Regions from separate parts of the Limnohabitans sp. TS-CS-82 genome, predicted to be linked through region 2. Evidence: riboswitches for the same ligand, from Rfam matches in the RefSeq annotation. Region 2 holds a riboswitch; the other holds the start of a gene.
The links. A riboswitch is a leader RNA that binds a small molecule or an ion and turns the genes downstream of it on or off. The one in region 2 is predicted to bind cobalamin.
Positions count from the first base shown of each region.

Region 1: linked by a shared signal. The riboswitch ahead of C5F52_RS15185 (TonB-dependent receptor) and the one ahead of C5F52_RS11215 (TonB-dependent receptor domain-containing protein) in region 2 are both predicted to bind cobalamin.

Region 1 is NZ_PTQX01000007.1:125,516-133,229, reverse strand. Features, by position in the region: gene cobO (cob(I)yrinic acid a,c-diamide adenosyltransferase) at 1-303, opposite strand, end outside; gene C5F52_RS15205 (ABC transporter ATP-binding protein) at 318-1,091, opposite strand; gene C5F52_RS15200 (iron ABC transporter permease) at 1,088-2,101, opposite strand; gene C5F52_RS15195 (ABC transporter substrate-binding protein) at 2,098-2,997, opposite strand; gene C5F52_RS15190 (ABC transporter substrate-binding protein) at 2,990-3,793, opposite strand; gene C5F52_RS15185 (TonB-dependent receptor) at 3,800-5,767, opposite strand; cobalamin riboswitch at 5,843-6,088, opposite strand; gene C5F52_RS15180 (DUF904 domain-containing protein) at 6,124-6,351, shown strand; gene C5F52_RS15175 (cell division protein ZapA) at 6,348-6,653, shown strand; gene C5F52_RS15170 (sulfite exporter TauE/SafE family protein) at 6,876-7,691, shown strand; gene C5F52_RS15165 (sulfite exporter TauE/SafE family protein) at 7,692-7,714, opposite strand, start outside.
Region 2 is NZ_PTQX01000004.1:282,091-289,804, reverse strand. Features, by position in the region: partial or broken gene fnr (fumarate/nitrate reduction transcriptional regulator Fnr) at 1-349, opposite strand, end outside; gene hemN (oxygen-independent coproporphyrinogen III oxidase) at 430-1,848, shown strand; gene C5F52_RS11235 (sulfite exporter TauE/SafE family protein) at 1,854-2,576, shown strand; gene C5F52_RS11230 (sulfite exporter TauE/SafE family protein) at 2,614-3,429, opposite strand; gene C5F52_RS11225 (cell division protein ZapA) at 3,656-3,961, opposite strand; gene C5F52_RS11220 (DUF904 domain-containing protein) at 3,958-4,179, opposite strand; cobalamin riboswitch at 4,215-4,458, shown strand; gene C5F52_RS11215 (TonB-dependent receptor domain-containing protein) at 4,534-6,423, shown strand; gene C5F52_RS11210 (ABC transporter substrate-binding protein) at 6,429-7,232, shown strand; gene C5F52_RS11205 (ABC transporter substrate-binding protein) at 7,225-7,714, shown strand, end outside.

The sequences.
Region 1 (7,714 bases), on a different contig from region 2:
ACCGTCACGGGCAAGCTGTGCGGAATGTTCGAGGTCTTTGCTTTTCCAGCTGAAGCCATCGCCCAAGCCTTCTACCGAAATACCGAGTTGCTCAAACATGCGGTGTTCGCCAAAGCGCGCCGTGGGCACTTTCATGAACTGGTAAATCTTCACCGCTTTGCCTCGGCCATGCGCGCGCAGGGCCAAGCCAAATGCTGCAGTGCTTTTACCTTTGCCGTCCCCAGTGTTGACGATGAGCAAGCCTCGTCTTTCGGCTTGCGGCGTGACACGCGCGTAATTGACAGGCGGTTGTTCAATGTCCACGCGTTGTGACCTTGTTAAAGCTTAGGCACCGCCACCCACTGACCATCCAACGAATGAATGGCAATGCGTTTTTCAAACACGACTTCAACAGCACGGTGCGTCGCCGCATCCGAGCAGGCACCTTGGTGCACCACACGGCCAGTTTGCATGACCACCATGTCGTCGGCATGCAAAGCCATGCCCACTTCGTGCAGCACGCTGATGACGGTGGTGTTTTGCGCAGTCAAGCAGCGCACTTGCTCTAGCCAATCCACTTGGTGGGGTGGGTCTAAGTTGGCAAGTGGCTCGTCCATCAACATCACTTGCGCTTGCACGGCCATGGCACGGGCCAGCAACACGCGTTGACGTTCACCGCCTGAGAGCTGGCCAATCGAACGCTCGCGCCAATCCCACGCTTGTGTAGCTTTCAACGCGGTTTCTACCACGGCATGGTCATGGGCATTGGGTGCTGCCAACCAGTCTTGGTGCGGCATGCGGCCCAGCATGACCACATCCCATACGCGCAAATCATCAGACGTCGATTCGTTTTGACCCAACCACGACAGCTGCTGCGCGCGCTGCTTGCGGTCCATCGCCATTAACTCTTGGTCAAACAAAAAGATGCGGCCACTGAAAGGCAACAACCCAGCCATGGCCTTGAGCAAGGTGGACTTGCCCGCGCCATTGGGACCCACGATGCTGGTCCAACGACCCGCCACAAACGACATATCAATGCCGTGCAACACCTCTTGCCCTGCAAGAGACACATGCACATCGCGCAAACGCAAAGCCATTTTTTGTGCATTCATCGCGCAGCCCTCGCTGTTTGACTGCGATACATCAGCCACAGCAAATAGCCACCGCCCAACACCGCCGTGAGCACGCCCACGGGCATCTCTTGGGGCGCCAACAGCATGCGCGCGAGCAAGTCAGCCGCCAGCAGCAACGCGCCGCCCATCAAGGTGGATAACACCACGATCCAGTTGTGTTTGGTCTTCACCAGAGAGCGCACCAAGTGCGGCGCAGCCAAGCCGACAAACGCCACCAAACCCGTTTGTGCCACCGCAGTACCTGTGGCCAAAGCCAACACACACACCAGCGCCACACGCACGGGTGCGAGCGGCAAACCCAAACTCAACGCAGTGGACTCACCCAAACTCAGAGCATCCAACACACGACTCAGTGCGAAGGCCAACACCACACACACCAGCAACACGCCCAGCATCAACACGCAAGCGTTCCAACCGATGAAGCTGGTAGAGCCCAATAAAAATCCTTGCATGCCCTGCAACACATCGGGGCGCATGAGGGTGATGAGTGACGCCAGCGCCCCCAACACCACGCCCACAATCACACCGGCCAATAACAAACGCAACGTGTGCTGCACACCACGCGCCAGCACGAGGGTGAGCATCACGGCCAACACCGCGCCCACAAACGCGGCACCTGTCAAACCCAAACGCACCAAAAATTCTGTGGCAAACGGGTTGCCACCAAACAGCGCCAAAGCCACCGCGACACCCAACGACGCACCAGAGGCACTGCCTAACAAATACGGATCTGCCAAGGGGTTGCGAAACAAGCCCTGCGCCAACGCACCGGCGAGCCCCAGCAATGCGCCTGCGGCACAAGCGCCCACGCTGCGCGGCAAGCGAATGTCCCACACGATTTGCCAAGCGATGTCGTCGTGCATGGCTGCGAACCAGCTTTCAAACCCTGTGCTGCCGACAGCGCTGCCCAACGCGATGCCGAGAGCACTCAACACCAACAGACTCAATGCCACAAGCACTGGGGACCAACGCGCACCGTGAATCGTCATGGCTGACCTTTCGGTTTGTCATTGGCTTTGCTTGTATCGGCTTTTTCAGTCATGCACTTGGCCATCAAGCGCGCAGCTTCTGCCATGCGTGGGCCAGCACGCACCAGCATGTCGGACTCTTCCGCCTTGAAATGACACACACGCTGCGTGCGCATGGCACGCATGTTTTGCCAACCGGGGCGCGTGGTCATGTCCGCAAAGTTGCTGTCGCCCACCATGATGAGGTCGGGTTGTGCACGCACCACAAATTCGGGATTGATTTTGGGAAACGGTCCTAGTGATGCAGGCAAGATGTTGCGTGCACCCAAGCGCTGCAAGGTCTCACCAATGAACGACGATTCACTGGCACCATAGGGCGCACGGCTGACTTCAAAGTACACACGCTGACCTTTGGCCTGTGCCGGAATCGATTGCGCGGCAGCATTCACCGCGGCATCGATGTGGCGCCACACGCGGTCACTCTCAACGAGCGGCACATCCATAGCTTGCGCCACGATGCGCATGACGCGCTGCACATCGGCATGCGACCGTGGTTCAAACGCCAACACCGTCAAACCTAAAGAGGTCAAACGCTCGGCACCGCGCGCCGAGGTGGCCATCAACACCAAATCGGGCTTAGCCGCCACCACGCTTTCAATATTGGGGTCGATGCCACCGCCCATGCGTGGCAACTTAGCAATGCTCTCGGGCCAATTGGAATAACGGTCCACGCCCACCAGCTTGTCGCACTGCCCCAAAGCACACACAGTCTCGGTGAGTGAGGGCAACAGACTGACGATGCGCTGTGGTGTTTTGGCGATGGTCACCTCTATCTGGCGGTCATCGCGCAACACCACAGCATGTGCGGTGCTGGTCATGATGAACAACGTCGCTAGCGCGAGGATGCCTTTAAGCATGGGTCGCCTCCCACTGCTGAATGATGTGGTGCAACTGCGCCACGCCATCGGTCAAAGCCGCAGGGCCTGGCTGCAAGATGTCGGCAGATTTGATTTCAAAGATTTGGTTATGGCGAACCGCTGGCACGTCTTGCCAACCGTCACGCGCGGCAGCTTTTTCAGGGCGAAACTTTTTGCCGCACAGCGAGCCAATGATGATGTCAGGCGCACGGTCCACGATGGTTTGGCCACTGGCAATGATGCGGTCTTTGCCCATGGGCATTTGCGCCAATTCAGGAAAACAATCATCGCCACCTGCGATGTGGATGAGTTCGCTCACCCAACGAATGCCGCTGATGTGCGGCTCATCCCACTCTTCAAAATACACCTTGGGCCGACGCTTGAAGGTGGCGGCCGTTTGTTGAATGACCTCTAACTGCGCGCGCATGTGCTGCAAACGCTGCAAGCCCTGATCGGCTTGACCCACCATCGCAGCCACTTGGTAGAGCATCGAAAAAATCTCGTCCACGCTGCGTTGGTTGAACACCGTGACCTGTACACCCGCACGGATGAGCAAGGCCGCGATGTCGGCCTGCAAATCAGAAAACCCAAACACGCAATCGGGCTTGAGTGCCAAGATCTTGTCCATCTTGGCACTCAAGAATGCACTCACTTTAGGCTTCTCGTCACGCGCACGACGTGGGCGCACGGTGTAACCCGAGATGCCCACAATGCGCGCCTCTTCCCCCAGCATGTACAGCCACTCTGTCGTTTCCTCGGTGAGGCAGACGATGCGTTGAGGTAGAAGGGACGTAATCACAAATTAGAAGCTCCGGCGAGCCGTGAAAGTCCATGTTCGCCCTGCTTGAGGGTAGATGGATCGACTGGCAGGATTGCAGCGAGATCGGTAATCGTAGTACTGCTTATCAAACAAGTTTGAAATTTGCCCCGAGAACATCCACGCATCAAAACTATGGCTATATCTTAAATTCGTCAAGGAAAAGCTTTGTATAGCTTGCGAGCATGTGTTACTTAAATCGCCAGCAACCCTCTGCTCTGATACCCATTGATTTAAAAGCACAACTTGCTGAGTCGCGCTCATTTGATACATCAAGTTCGCAGTCAAACTTTGCTCAGGTGACAAGGGAACTTCCTTACCTGCATATTGTCCATCTCTGAAAGTTGATTTGCGCTGCGCGACCTGCACACCTCCACGCAAAGATGAATTCAACTTCACTTTTGCTTCAAATTCCACACCCTCTCGACGAGTAGGATCAAAATTCATGTTCGTCATGTAATCTGCGCCGAGTCCAATTTCGTCTCTCAAATCACTACGGTAATAACGAACCGTCCAATAACCTTCTGAATATTTTTGACGGTACCCTAATTCATGATCCTTTGAAGTTTGCGGACGAAGCAAGTTCAGCGTACTAGGTGGGCACCCAAATGAGCAACTAAACTCATCGGCATTGGGTAAGCGAAAACTTGTTCCTAAACGGCCATAAAGCTCGGCTCCTTGGGTAACTCGTTTTGCCAATCCGAGCTCCCAACTATTGTTCGAAGCGTCCAACGTTCCGTTAGAGTCGCCTTTTGCTTCTCGATAAGACTCCGTGTGCCGGACACCGGCAAACGCCTTAATGCCCACTGGCGTCCAATCCAATTCTTGACGAACGTACAGGGCATCCGAAGACTGATTGATACGAACATTTGTGCCCCACGTCGGAGCCAAAAGTACTTTATCTTGCTCCCAGCGCTCAGAGTCCAGTCCAACTATAAAACGCCCCGCTGCTTGCAACATGGACAGGCTGCGCCAAGCTCTCAATCCGACACGCGTTGTATCGGTTTTGCTATCACTGGTGTATCCATCAGCGATGTAATACCCCTTCGATTGAACATTACGGTGATTTACATCAGCGCCAACCCTCCAAACATCTAACGGCAGTTCTACACTTAGCAATAGATTAGCTGTATCAGTTTTTCCGTTGTCATTGAGCTTGAAAGATTGACGCGGATTATTTTGAAACTCCGAAACGTTAATGCCACCTGGCAAGCCACCAGCTTGTGACTGCACGCCTAATTGAGCAGACAAGCTCTGCCCCCCATCAGACCATGTTGTTCTGGCCAAGGCATTTCGCTCTTGAACACGAAAGTTGTCGCGATGATTATCTGAATTCAGCGCTGCACCATAAATTTGTGATTTCCAGTTCTCAGATGCGGTTCGCATCTCAACACGAACATCACGTGTACCGTTGTTACCTGCGCCAACAGACACCGCACCACCAGACTCAGCCATTCCTCGACCGGTGATGATGTTAATCATGCCAGCTGTAGCCCCTTCCCCATGCAAAACAGCTCCGCTACCACGGACAATTTCAATCCGCTCTATGCTGTCTACTGGAATCCAGCTGATTGCGGCTCCGCCCATATCACCTTCGTTCAATCGAACACCATCCACCATGATGACCAAATTGCTGCTAGCTGTTTCGCCGAAGCCACGTATATCTAACGTCGGATTGCGCCCCCCAGTTGTATCAATACGTGTCACAGCGCCCCCTAACCATCGAATGGCGTCGCTTGCATCTGTCACACCAGCAGATCGAATTTCCTCAGCCGTGATTACTGAAACACCCATCGGCAGAAGCGTTGGATCTTGAGGTATTCGATTCGCCGTGATGACCGCATCGGGAAGCACACGATCATTCATAGCTTGAGCATGGACAGACGCAACAACAGCCAAAGACAAAACAGAAAGCGCAGGAGCAAACGCGCGTGCGCGAATAGATTTTTTCATGATTTAAATACCAACATGTCATGCTCTCACCGCCTTCCCCGACAGTGCTTGAGCGATTTAGCGGTGCGTTTTTAGACGCACCGCCACCTTGTTGGCCGGTATCCGGGCTGGCGGAGACTACCTCTGTCGCCTTCCCAAACGCTTGTTCAAGGCGTTCAGTGGCTTGTGTGACAGAAGCGGAGCACAAGGGCTCGTCCGCTTGACCGTTGCGGGGGCAGCGCAGGTTAGGTGTTTGTCGAGCAAGTCGACGCAACCCTCCTGCTTCCCGTTGAACTGAGGCGTGTGAACCACACCTCGAGCACCAACATTGGCAATTTTAGCAATTAACCTTGCAGCCACCTTAAAATGCACAGGCCATGTCACAAACACCCCTGATCGATCAAATTGCCCAGCGCGTCGAGCATTTATTGCTGCGCCACGAAGAACTGCAACGCACCAATGCCTTGCTGGCCACGCAAGTGCAAGAACTCACGCATGAGCGCGACTTGCTCAAGTCACGCCTTGGCGCAGCGCGCCACCGCATTGACGCATTGATTGATCGCCTACCCCAAGGCGCAGAGGCACAGACAAAGGACATCGCGTGAAGCAAATCGAAGTTCAAATCATGGGCCAAGGCTACGTGCTGGGCTGCCCCGAAGGTGGCGAAACGCGTTTGGGTCAAGCCGTGGCCAAAGTGGACGAGGCCATGTGCAAGATTCGCGATGCCGGCAAGATCAAAGCCCGCGACCGCATTGCGGTGTTGGCAGCCCTCAACTTGGCATTTGACTTGACCGATCGCCCTGCTGCTGTGCAAGCCAGCGGCGATAGCAGCGCTTCTAGCACCGACCTGCACAACTTGCTGCAGCGTATGGATGCAGTGCTCGCACGCGACAACCAACTCATCTAAGCGGCGCCTACAATCAACGTGTCTGCAAGTCCTTGGGGCTTTATATTTCCTTGAACCAATGCTCATAGAGCTCGGGCTTGGAACATCGGTTGATGAGCGTGATCGTCTCGCGTCAGATGAACCCAACGTTGACCTGACCTCGCCCACCTGAACCCCCGGTTCAGGATGACGGCCTTGAGGAGCCTTGCAGACACCTTCTACTTTCTCAAGGCCTGCGCTCTCATGGACCTCCAACCCCAACTGATTTTTGAACTCGCTGCACTCGGCATTTGCACAGGCTTTTTAGCCGGGCTGCTTGGCATTGGGGGCGGCATGGTGATGGTGCCCTTCATCACTTTCATGCTTTCGCACCGCGGCGTCGATGCAGACCTTGCGGTCAAGATGGCCATTGCCACGTCGATGGCCACCATCATCTTCACCTCAGTCTCTAGCGTGCGCGCGCACCACAAGCGTGGCGCAGTGCGTTGGGATTTGGTCAAAGGCTTGGCGCCAGGCATCGTGCTGGGCAGCATGATTGGCAGCTTAGGTGTGTTTTACTGGCTCAAAGGCTCTTACTTGGCCATCTTCTTTGGCTTGTTTGTGGGCTTCTCAGCCACGCAAATGTTCTTAGATAAAAAGCCAGCGCCTACACGCCAAGTGCCCGCCACGGCTGGCCTGATGGGTGCAGGCGGTGCGATTGGTTTTCTCTCTGGTTTGGTCGGTGCTGGCGGCGGCTTTATCAGCGTGCCGTTCATGACCTGGTGCAACGTGGCCATTCACAACGCCGTGGCCACCAGCGCAGCCTTAGGCTTTCCTATTGCTGTCGCCAACGTGGCGGGCTACATCGTCAGTGGCATGACGGTGGAAGGTTTACCTGCGGATGCATTTGGTTTTATTTGGGTGCCAGCTTTGGTTGTCATTGCTGCTTGCAGCGTGTTCACTGCCCCTTTGGGCGCCAAGGCCGCGCACATGTTGCCCGTCAAAAAACTCAAGCGTGTGTTTGCCAGCGTCTTGTATGTGCTGGCCGCCTATATGTTTTACAAAGGCATCACCAGCTGATCACTGAGGCACCAAGCACCATG
Region 2 (7,714 bases):
TCACGCAGACTTCGGCATCTTCTAGGGCAACGGCATCGCAGGTGTGGCGGTCGCTGACGATGCCGTCGAGCCCGATCACTTCGCCTGCCATTTGAAATCCCGTGACTTGGTCGCGACCATCCTCGGACGACACACAGGTTTTAAAAAATCCGGTGCGGATTGCGTAGAGCGCGTTGAATTTTTCGCCGTTGTGGAAAAGGTTTTCCCCTTTAGGGACTTTGCGACGCGTGGCCACCACCTCGTCGATGCGCTTCATGTCTGCGTCTGTGAGACCCATCGGCATACACAATTCACGCAGATTGCAGTTAGAGCAGGCGACTTTGATACTGTGGGAATTCATACGTGAGGCAGACCGGTTTTTTGACTTGAGTCAAAACTAAAAAAGCAGATTCAAGTCACATTATGTTGTCTAAATATGATTGTGAACTTATGTCTTCCTCACGCTTGTTGTCTGCAGAAGTTGCACCCGTTGTGATCAGCCCTGAATTGCTGCAGCGTTATGACGTGGCGGGGCCGCGTTACACCTCCTATCCCACAGCCGATCGGTTTGTGGAGGCCTTTGGTGAAGCCGATTATGTGCAAGCGCTTGAGCAGCGACGTGCGGGCGTCGGGACCAAGATGTACCCCTTGTCGATCTATGTGCACATTCCGTTTTGTGAGTCACTGTGTTACTACTGTGCGTGCAACAAAATCATCACCAAACACCATGAGCGTGGTGCGGAGTATTTGCGATATTTGAGTCGCGAGGTCGAGCTTAATGTTGCGCACTTGGGGGCGGGGCAGACAGTTTCTCAATTGCATCTCGGTGGCGGTAGCCCCACGTTTTTGAGTGATGTTGAGTTGCAGGATTTGATGGCCATGCTGCGCCGTCATTTTGTGTTCACACCGGGCGGTGAATACTCTATGGAGGTTGACCCACGCACCGTCACGCCCGAGCGTTTGAAGCTATTGAGAGAGTTAGAGTTCAACCGCCTGAGTTTTGGTGTCCAAGATTTCGAGCCTGCCGTGCAAAAAGCCGTGCATCGCATTCAACCTGCCGCTCAGGTGTTTGATTTGGTCGCGGCCTCGCGTGAGTTGGGGTTTGAGTCCATCAACGTGGATTTGATTTACGGCTTGCCCATGCAAAGCCCCGAGACGTTTGAGCGCACCTTGGCGCAAGTGGTGAAGCTGCGGCCTGATCGCATTGCTTTGTACGCCTACGCGCATTTGCCTGAACGGTTTAAGCCACAACGTCGCATTCATGCGCAAGACCTGCCGCCCGCGGCCTCTAAGTTGGCCATGCTGGCCAGTGCCATGCGTGTGTTGATGGCTGCGGGTTACGTTTACGTGGGCATGGATCACTTTGCATTGGCCACCGATGCGCTGGCTGTCGCCAAACGCCAAGGGCGCTTGCACCGCAATTTTCAAGGCTACAGCACGCAGCCCGATTGTGATTTGGTGGCTTTGGGTGTGTCTTCGATTGGCCGTGTGGGCAGCACCTTCAGCCAAAACGTGAAGACCTTAGAGGCTTATTACGATTTGCTAGACCAAGGTCGCTTGCCGGTGGAGCGCGGCTTGGCCATGTCACGTGACGATTTGGTGAGGCAGTCGGTCATCATGGCGCTGATGTGTCAAGGGCATGTGCTGTTTGAGTCCATCGAGTTGGCGCATCTGATTGATTTTGAGCCGTATTTTGCGCAAGAGATAGAAGCCTTGTTACAGATGCAAACACAAGGGCTTGTGGTGCTCGATGCCACGGGTATTCAGGTGACGGAGTTGGGTTGGTTCTTTGTGCGTGGCGTTGCCATGGTGTTTGATAAGTATTTGCAAACAGACCGCAACCGCGCGAGGTTCTCTAAAATCATCTGATGGTGATGAATTCAACTTTGGCCCTCACAGCGTTGCTGATGGGGTTGGCAGGCGGTCCGCATTGTTTGGCAATGTGCGGCGCTGTCTGTGCTGGCATTGGCCGATCGGCGCAAAAGCAAGGCGCGGGTCAAGGCACGTCTGCGATGCTGTTGTTCCAACTTGGTCGCATCGCTGGCTACAGCACATTGGGCGCAATGGCTGCATCCACTATGCAAGGGGTGGGTTGGCTCAGCACGCAATCGGCCGTGTTTCGTCCTGTGTGGACTTTGCTGCATCTGTTTGCGTTTTTGGTGGGCTTGCTGCTGTTGTGGCGCGCAGAGCAACCCGTGTGGCTCGATGGCATGGGGCGCAGCATTTGGCGACGTGTGCAGGCCATGACCGCGCATCTCAAATTGCGCAACGGCGGCGCCGTTATTTTGGGTTTCTTGTGGGCACTGATGCCCTGTGGTTTGTTGTATGGCGCCTTGCTGGTGGCTGCTTTGAGCAACAGCCCTTTAGAAGGTGCAGGCGTGATGGCTTTGTTCGCCTTGGGCAGTGCCGTGGTGCTGACCGTCGGCCCTTGGTTATGGTTGCGTATGCGCGGCTTTAAGCCTTCTGGCGTTGCGGGCGCATCCAGCGGGGCATGGGGTGTGCGCTTGGCTGGCTTAGCTTTGGCTGTTAGTTCTGGCTGGGCCTTGTGGATGGGCTTGGTGGAGTACCAAGCGCCTTGGTGCGTGGTGCCGCAATAGCGTAAAAACGTTCGAAAGCCAGAACGGGCCTTGTCTTTCAGCTCGACAAGCCTTTGTAAAGCATGTAGGCCGCCAGCAAATACAACACGATGGCAAACACACGCTTGAGCTTTTTGACAGGCAGGCTGTGTGCAGCTTTGGCGCCCAAAGGCGCCGTGAATACGCTGCACAACGCGATCACCACCAATGCGGGCACCCAGATGTACCCAAAGGCGTCAGCGGGCAAGCCCTCGACCGAGCGGCCGCTGATGACATAGCCCAGCACGTTGGCCAACGCAATCGGAAAACCCAGTGCCGAGCTGGTGGCCACGGCATTGTGAATCGCCACGTTGCACCAAGCCATAAAGGGCACGCTGATAAAGCCGCCACCCGCACCGACCAAGCCTGACAAAAAGCCAATCGCACCGCCTGCACCGGCCAATCCCACGGGACCGGGCACTTGACGTGTGGGGGCAGGTTTTTTGTCCAAAAACATTTGTGTGGCTGAGAAGCCAACAAACAAGCCAAAGAATGTGGCTAAGTAAGAACCTTTGAGAATGGCAAACACGCCCAAGCTGCCAATCATGCTGCCCAGCACGATGCCGGGTGCCAAACCTTTGACCAAGTCCCAACGCACAGCGCCACGTTTGTGATGGGCGCGCACGCTAGAGATGGACGTGAAGATGATGGTGGCCATCGATGTGGCAATCGCCATCTTGACGGCTAAGTTGGCGTCAACGCCTCGCTGCGACAACAGGATGGTGATGAATGGCACCATCACCATGCCACCTCCGATGCCCAATAAGCCTGCCAGAAAACCTGTGCAAATGCCTAATGCGGCGAGTTCGAAGATCAGTTGGGGTTGGAGGTCCATGAGAGGGCGAGGCCTTAAGACAAAAGAAGAAGGTGTCTGCAAGGGCCTCGGGGCCGTCATCCTGAACCGGGGGTTCAGGTGGGCGAGGTCAGTTTGACGTTGGGTTCATCTGACGCGAGACGATCACGCTCATCAAACGATGTTCCAAGCCCGGGCTCATATGAGCATTGGTTCAAGGAAATATAAAGCCCCAAGGACTTGCAGACCGCGCCATTGTAGGCGCGCTTTAGAGCAACCGGTTGTCGCTGGCGAGCACGTTGTCGAGTCGTTGCAGCAGGGCTTGCATTTGCGCTGTGGATGCACTGAGATCGCTCTCGTTTGGCACCGAAGTGGGGCGGTCAGTCAAGTCAAACGCCAAGTTCAGTGCAGCTAAAACCGCGATACGGTCGCGCGCTTTGATCTTGCCGGCATCGCGAATCTTGCACATGGCCTCGTCCACTTTGCCCACCGCTTGGCCCAAACGTGTTTCGCCACCCTCGGGGCAACCCAACACATAGCCTTGACCCATGATTTGAACTTCGATTTGCTTCATGCTTTGTCTTTCTCGGTCGAGCTTTGCGGTAAGCGCTCAATCAATGCATCAATGCGATGACGCGCGGCACTCAGGCGCGACTTCATCAGATCGCGCTCGTGGGTGAGTTCTTGCACTTGTGCGGTCAGCAAGGCGTTGGTGCGCATCAGTTCTTCATGACGCAGCAGCAAACGCTCCACGCGTTCGGCGATTTGATCGATCAGGGGTGTGTTTGACATGGCCCGCACATTTTAAGGTGGCTGAAAGGTTAGCCGCTAAAATTTGAAATGTTGGTGCTCGCCGCGTGGTTCACACGCTGCAGTTCAACGGGAAGCAGGAAGGTCGCGTCGCTCGCTCGACAACACCCAACCTGCGCTGCCCCCGCAACGGTCAAGCGGACGAGCCCTTTGGCTCCGCTTCTGTCACACAAGCCACTGAGCGCCTTGAACAAGCGTTTGGGAAGGCGACAGAGGTAGTCTCCGCCAGCCCGGATACCGGCCAACAAGGTGGCGGTGCGTCTAAAAACGTGCTGCTTGAACGCTCAAGCACTGTCGGGGAAGGCGGTGAGGGCACACAACTGTTGGTTTTAAATCATGAAGAAATCTATTCGTCTCCGTGCGCGCGCGTTTGTGCCTGCGCTCTCTGTTTTGTCTTTGGCTGTCGCTGCGAGCGTTCAGGCGCAAGGCATTGAAATTAATCCTGTGGTGATTTCTGCTTCGCGCATGGAGCAGCCTTTGTCAGAGGTGTTGTCCTCTGTGTCGGTGATCACACGTCAAGACATTGAAAAGTCGCAGGCGCCCACGCTGGTTGATTTGTTGCAGGGCGAATCTGGCGTTGAATATGGCAGGAACGGTGGCCCAGGCTCACAAACATCCATTTTTTTGCGGGGACAGGAAAGTAAAAATTTGGTCGTCTTAATTGATGGGGTCAAGACGCAAGCCGATGGTGGTGGATTTTTGACAGTTACCGATATGCCTTTGTCACAAATTGAACGCATCGAAATTTTGCGTGGGAATGCAGGTGCTCTCTATGGTGATGCTGCGATTGGTGGTGTGATTAACATTTACACGCGCCAAGGTAAAGGAGCTCCAAAAGCTTACGGATCAATAGGTTATGGTTCAAAAAATACAGCAGACATGAATGTGGGTTTAGGCGGTACATCGTCAGACTATGGCTTTGATGTGAATGCCGGACAAAAGTCTTCGACGGGCTTTACATCCATGGACCCAGCCTTGAGCAACCGTGTTAATCCTGATCGTGACGGCTACAACGCCGAATATTTCAGTGCCAAGTTGAGCAAGAAATTGAATTCGGACACAGAGATTGGCATGCGCTTTAGAACGCAGACAACAGACGCTGATTACGACGCAAAATCGAACCCTGATTATTCAGCCTCGCTGCCGACCGATGTGCACCGTTCCTTGAAAAAAACCAACGTGGGCAGCGCGTATGTTCGACGACAAGTCAGTGATGCGTGGAGCACTACCGTTAATTTTTCGGATTCCGTGACAAGTTACGAAGAATTTAAAAATGGTCTAAATAACGGCCGTTACAACTCGCATCAAAGCGCTGTTAATTGGAGCAATCACTACCAAGCAAATCCCAATACAGCAGCAACGGCAGGGTTGGATTACGTTTCAGATAAGCACGAGGAATACAACAGCTTCGAGTTTGAAAAGCGCACAGTTGCGGGTTATGTTGGCATGACGCAGAAGATGGATAAGTTGACCCTTCAAGCCAATTTGCGACGCGATTTGATTAGCTCTGATTACCGAGATGCGTTGAGCGTCAGTTCATTGCAGCCCAATGCCACATCAACACTTCTTGGGGCGGGTTACCAACTGACCTCTACGTGGAAAGTTACAGGAACTGTATCAACGGGTTTTCGAGCACCCTCTGCGACTGAAATTTCAAATAGTCCAAGCTTGAAGCAAGAAGAGTTCAAGTCGAAAGAAACGGGACTTGTTTATGCTGATCAACAGACCTTGGGTCGCATCGCCTATTTCCACACGATGACCCACAATTCCATTGACTGGTTTGAAGATGCGCAAGGGCAATGGGCAGTTAGGAATGCTGGTGAAGTTGAAAACAAAGGGGTTGATGCATCATTGAGGACCCGTTGGATGGGACATAGTGTCAAGCTTTCAGCGGTAACGCAAGATCCAAAAAACATCACGGGTGGATATGCGCCAGGACGTCGTGCAAAAAATTATGGGTCGATAGACATTTCTAAAGTCTTTCTTGACTATGAGCTGGGCGTCAAGTTGTTTGCAACTGGTGCAAGACCAAACTTTAACGAAGTGAACTCTGACATGCTTGCGGGTTATTCCATTTGGTCGTTTTATGCCAGTCGGAAAATTGATACCGATTGGACAGCCCGCGTTCGCTTGGAAAATGCGTTTGATCGTCATTACGTGATCGCGGGGGGGTACAACACCCCAGGTCGCGGCATCTACGCCACCTTGCAATACCAACCCAAGTAACTTGCATGCTTGATCTTCTTCCCCAACGCATCGTCTGCCTCACCGAGGAAACGACAGAGTGGCTGTACATGCTGGGGGAAGAGGCGCGCATTGTGGGTATCTCGGGTTACACCGTGCGCCCACGTCGTGCGCGTGATGAGAAGCCTAAAGTGAGCGCGTTTTTGAGCGCCAAGATTGACAAGATCTTGGCGCTCAAGCCCGATTGCGTGTTTGGTTTTTCTGATTTGCAGGCGGATATTGCCGCCTTGCTCATCCGTGCGGGTGTGCAGGTCACGGTGTTCAACCAACGCAGCGTCGACGAGATTTTTTCTGTGCTGTACCAAGTGGCTGCGATGGTCGGCCAAGCCGAACAAGGCCTGCAGCGTTTGCAGCAAATGCGTGCGCAGTTGGACGGTATTCAAAAGACGGCGGCCACATTCAAGCGCCGACCCAAGGTGTATTTTGAAGAGTGGGACGAGCCGCACATCAGCGCGATTCGTTGGGTGTCTGAGCTGATTGGCATTGCCGGTGGCGACGATTGTTTTCCTGAGTTGGCACAAATGTCTATGGGCAAAGACCGCATCATTGCGAGTGGCCAAACCATCGTGGACCGTGCGCCCGACATCATCATTGGTTCGCTGTGTGGCAAGAAATTTCGCCCCGAAAAAGCAGCGGCACGCGAAGGCTGGCAAGGCGTGCCAGCAGTTCTAAATAACCAAATTTTTGAAATCAAATCGGCTGATATTTTGCAGCCAGGCCCTGCGGCCCTGACCGATGGCGTGACGCAGTTGCATCGCATCTTCCAGCAGTGGGAGGCCACTTATGCGTAAGCGCTCGCCTAACGGGCGCATGGCCGTGTGGTGCGTGCGGTGCGTGCGGTGGCTCTTGGCCGTCATCACCAGTTTCACCTGTCTCGTGCAAGCCGTGGTGCTCCGCGATGACCGCCAGATAGAGGTGACCATCGCGAAACCACCGCAACGCATCGTCAGCTTGTTACCTTCATTGACTGAGACCGTGTGTGCATTGGGCCAATGTCAAAAGCTGGTGGGTGTGGACCGTTATTCCAATTGGCCCGAGAGCATTGCCAAGGTGCCGCGTATGGGCGGCGGGATCGACCCCAATATTGAAAGCGTGGTGGCCCTCAAGCCCGACTTGGTGTTGATGGCGACCTCGGCGCGCGGTGCTGAGCGGTTTGCCGCGTTGGGTTTGACGGTGCTCGCTTTAGAGCCTCGTTCGCATGCCGATGTGCAGCGCGTGATGCGCATCGTGGCGCAGGCTTTGGATGTGCCAGTGGCTGAGAGTGATCGCGTGT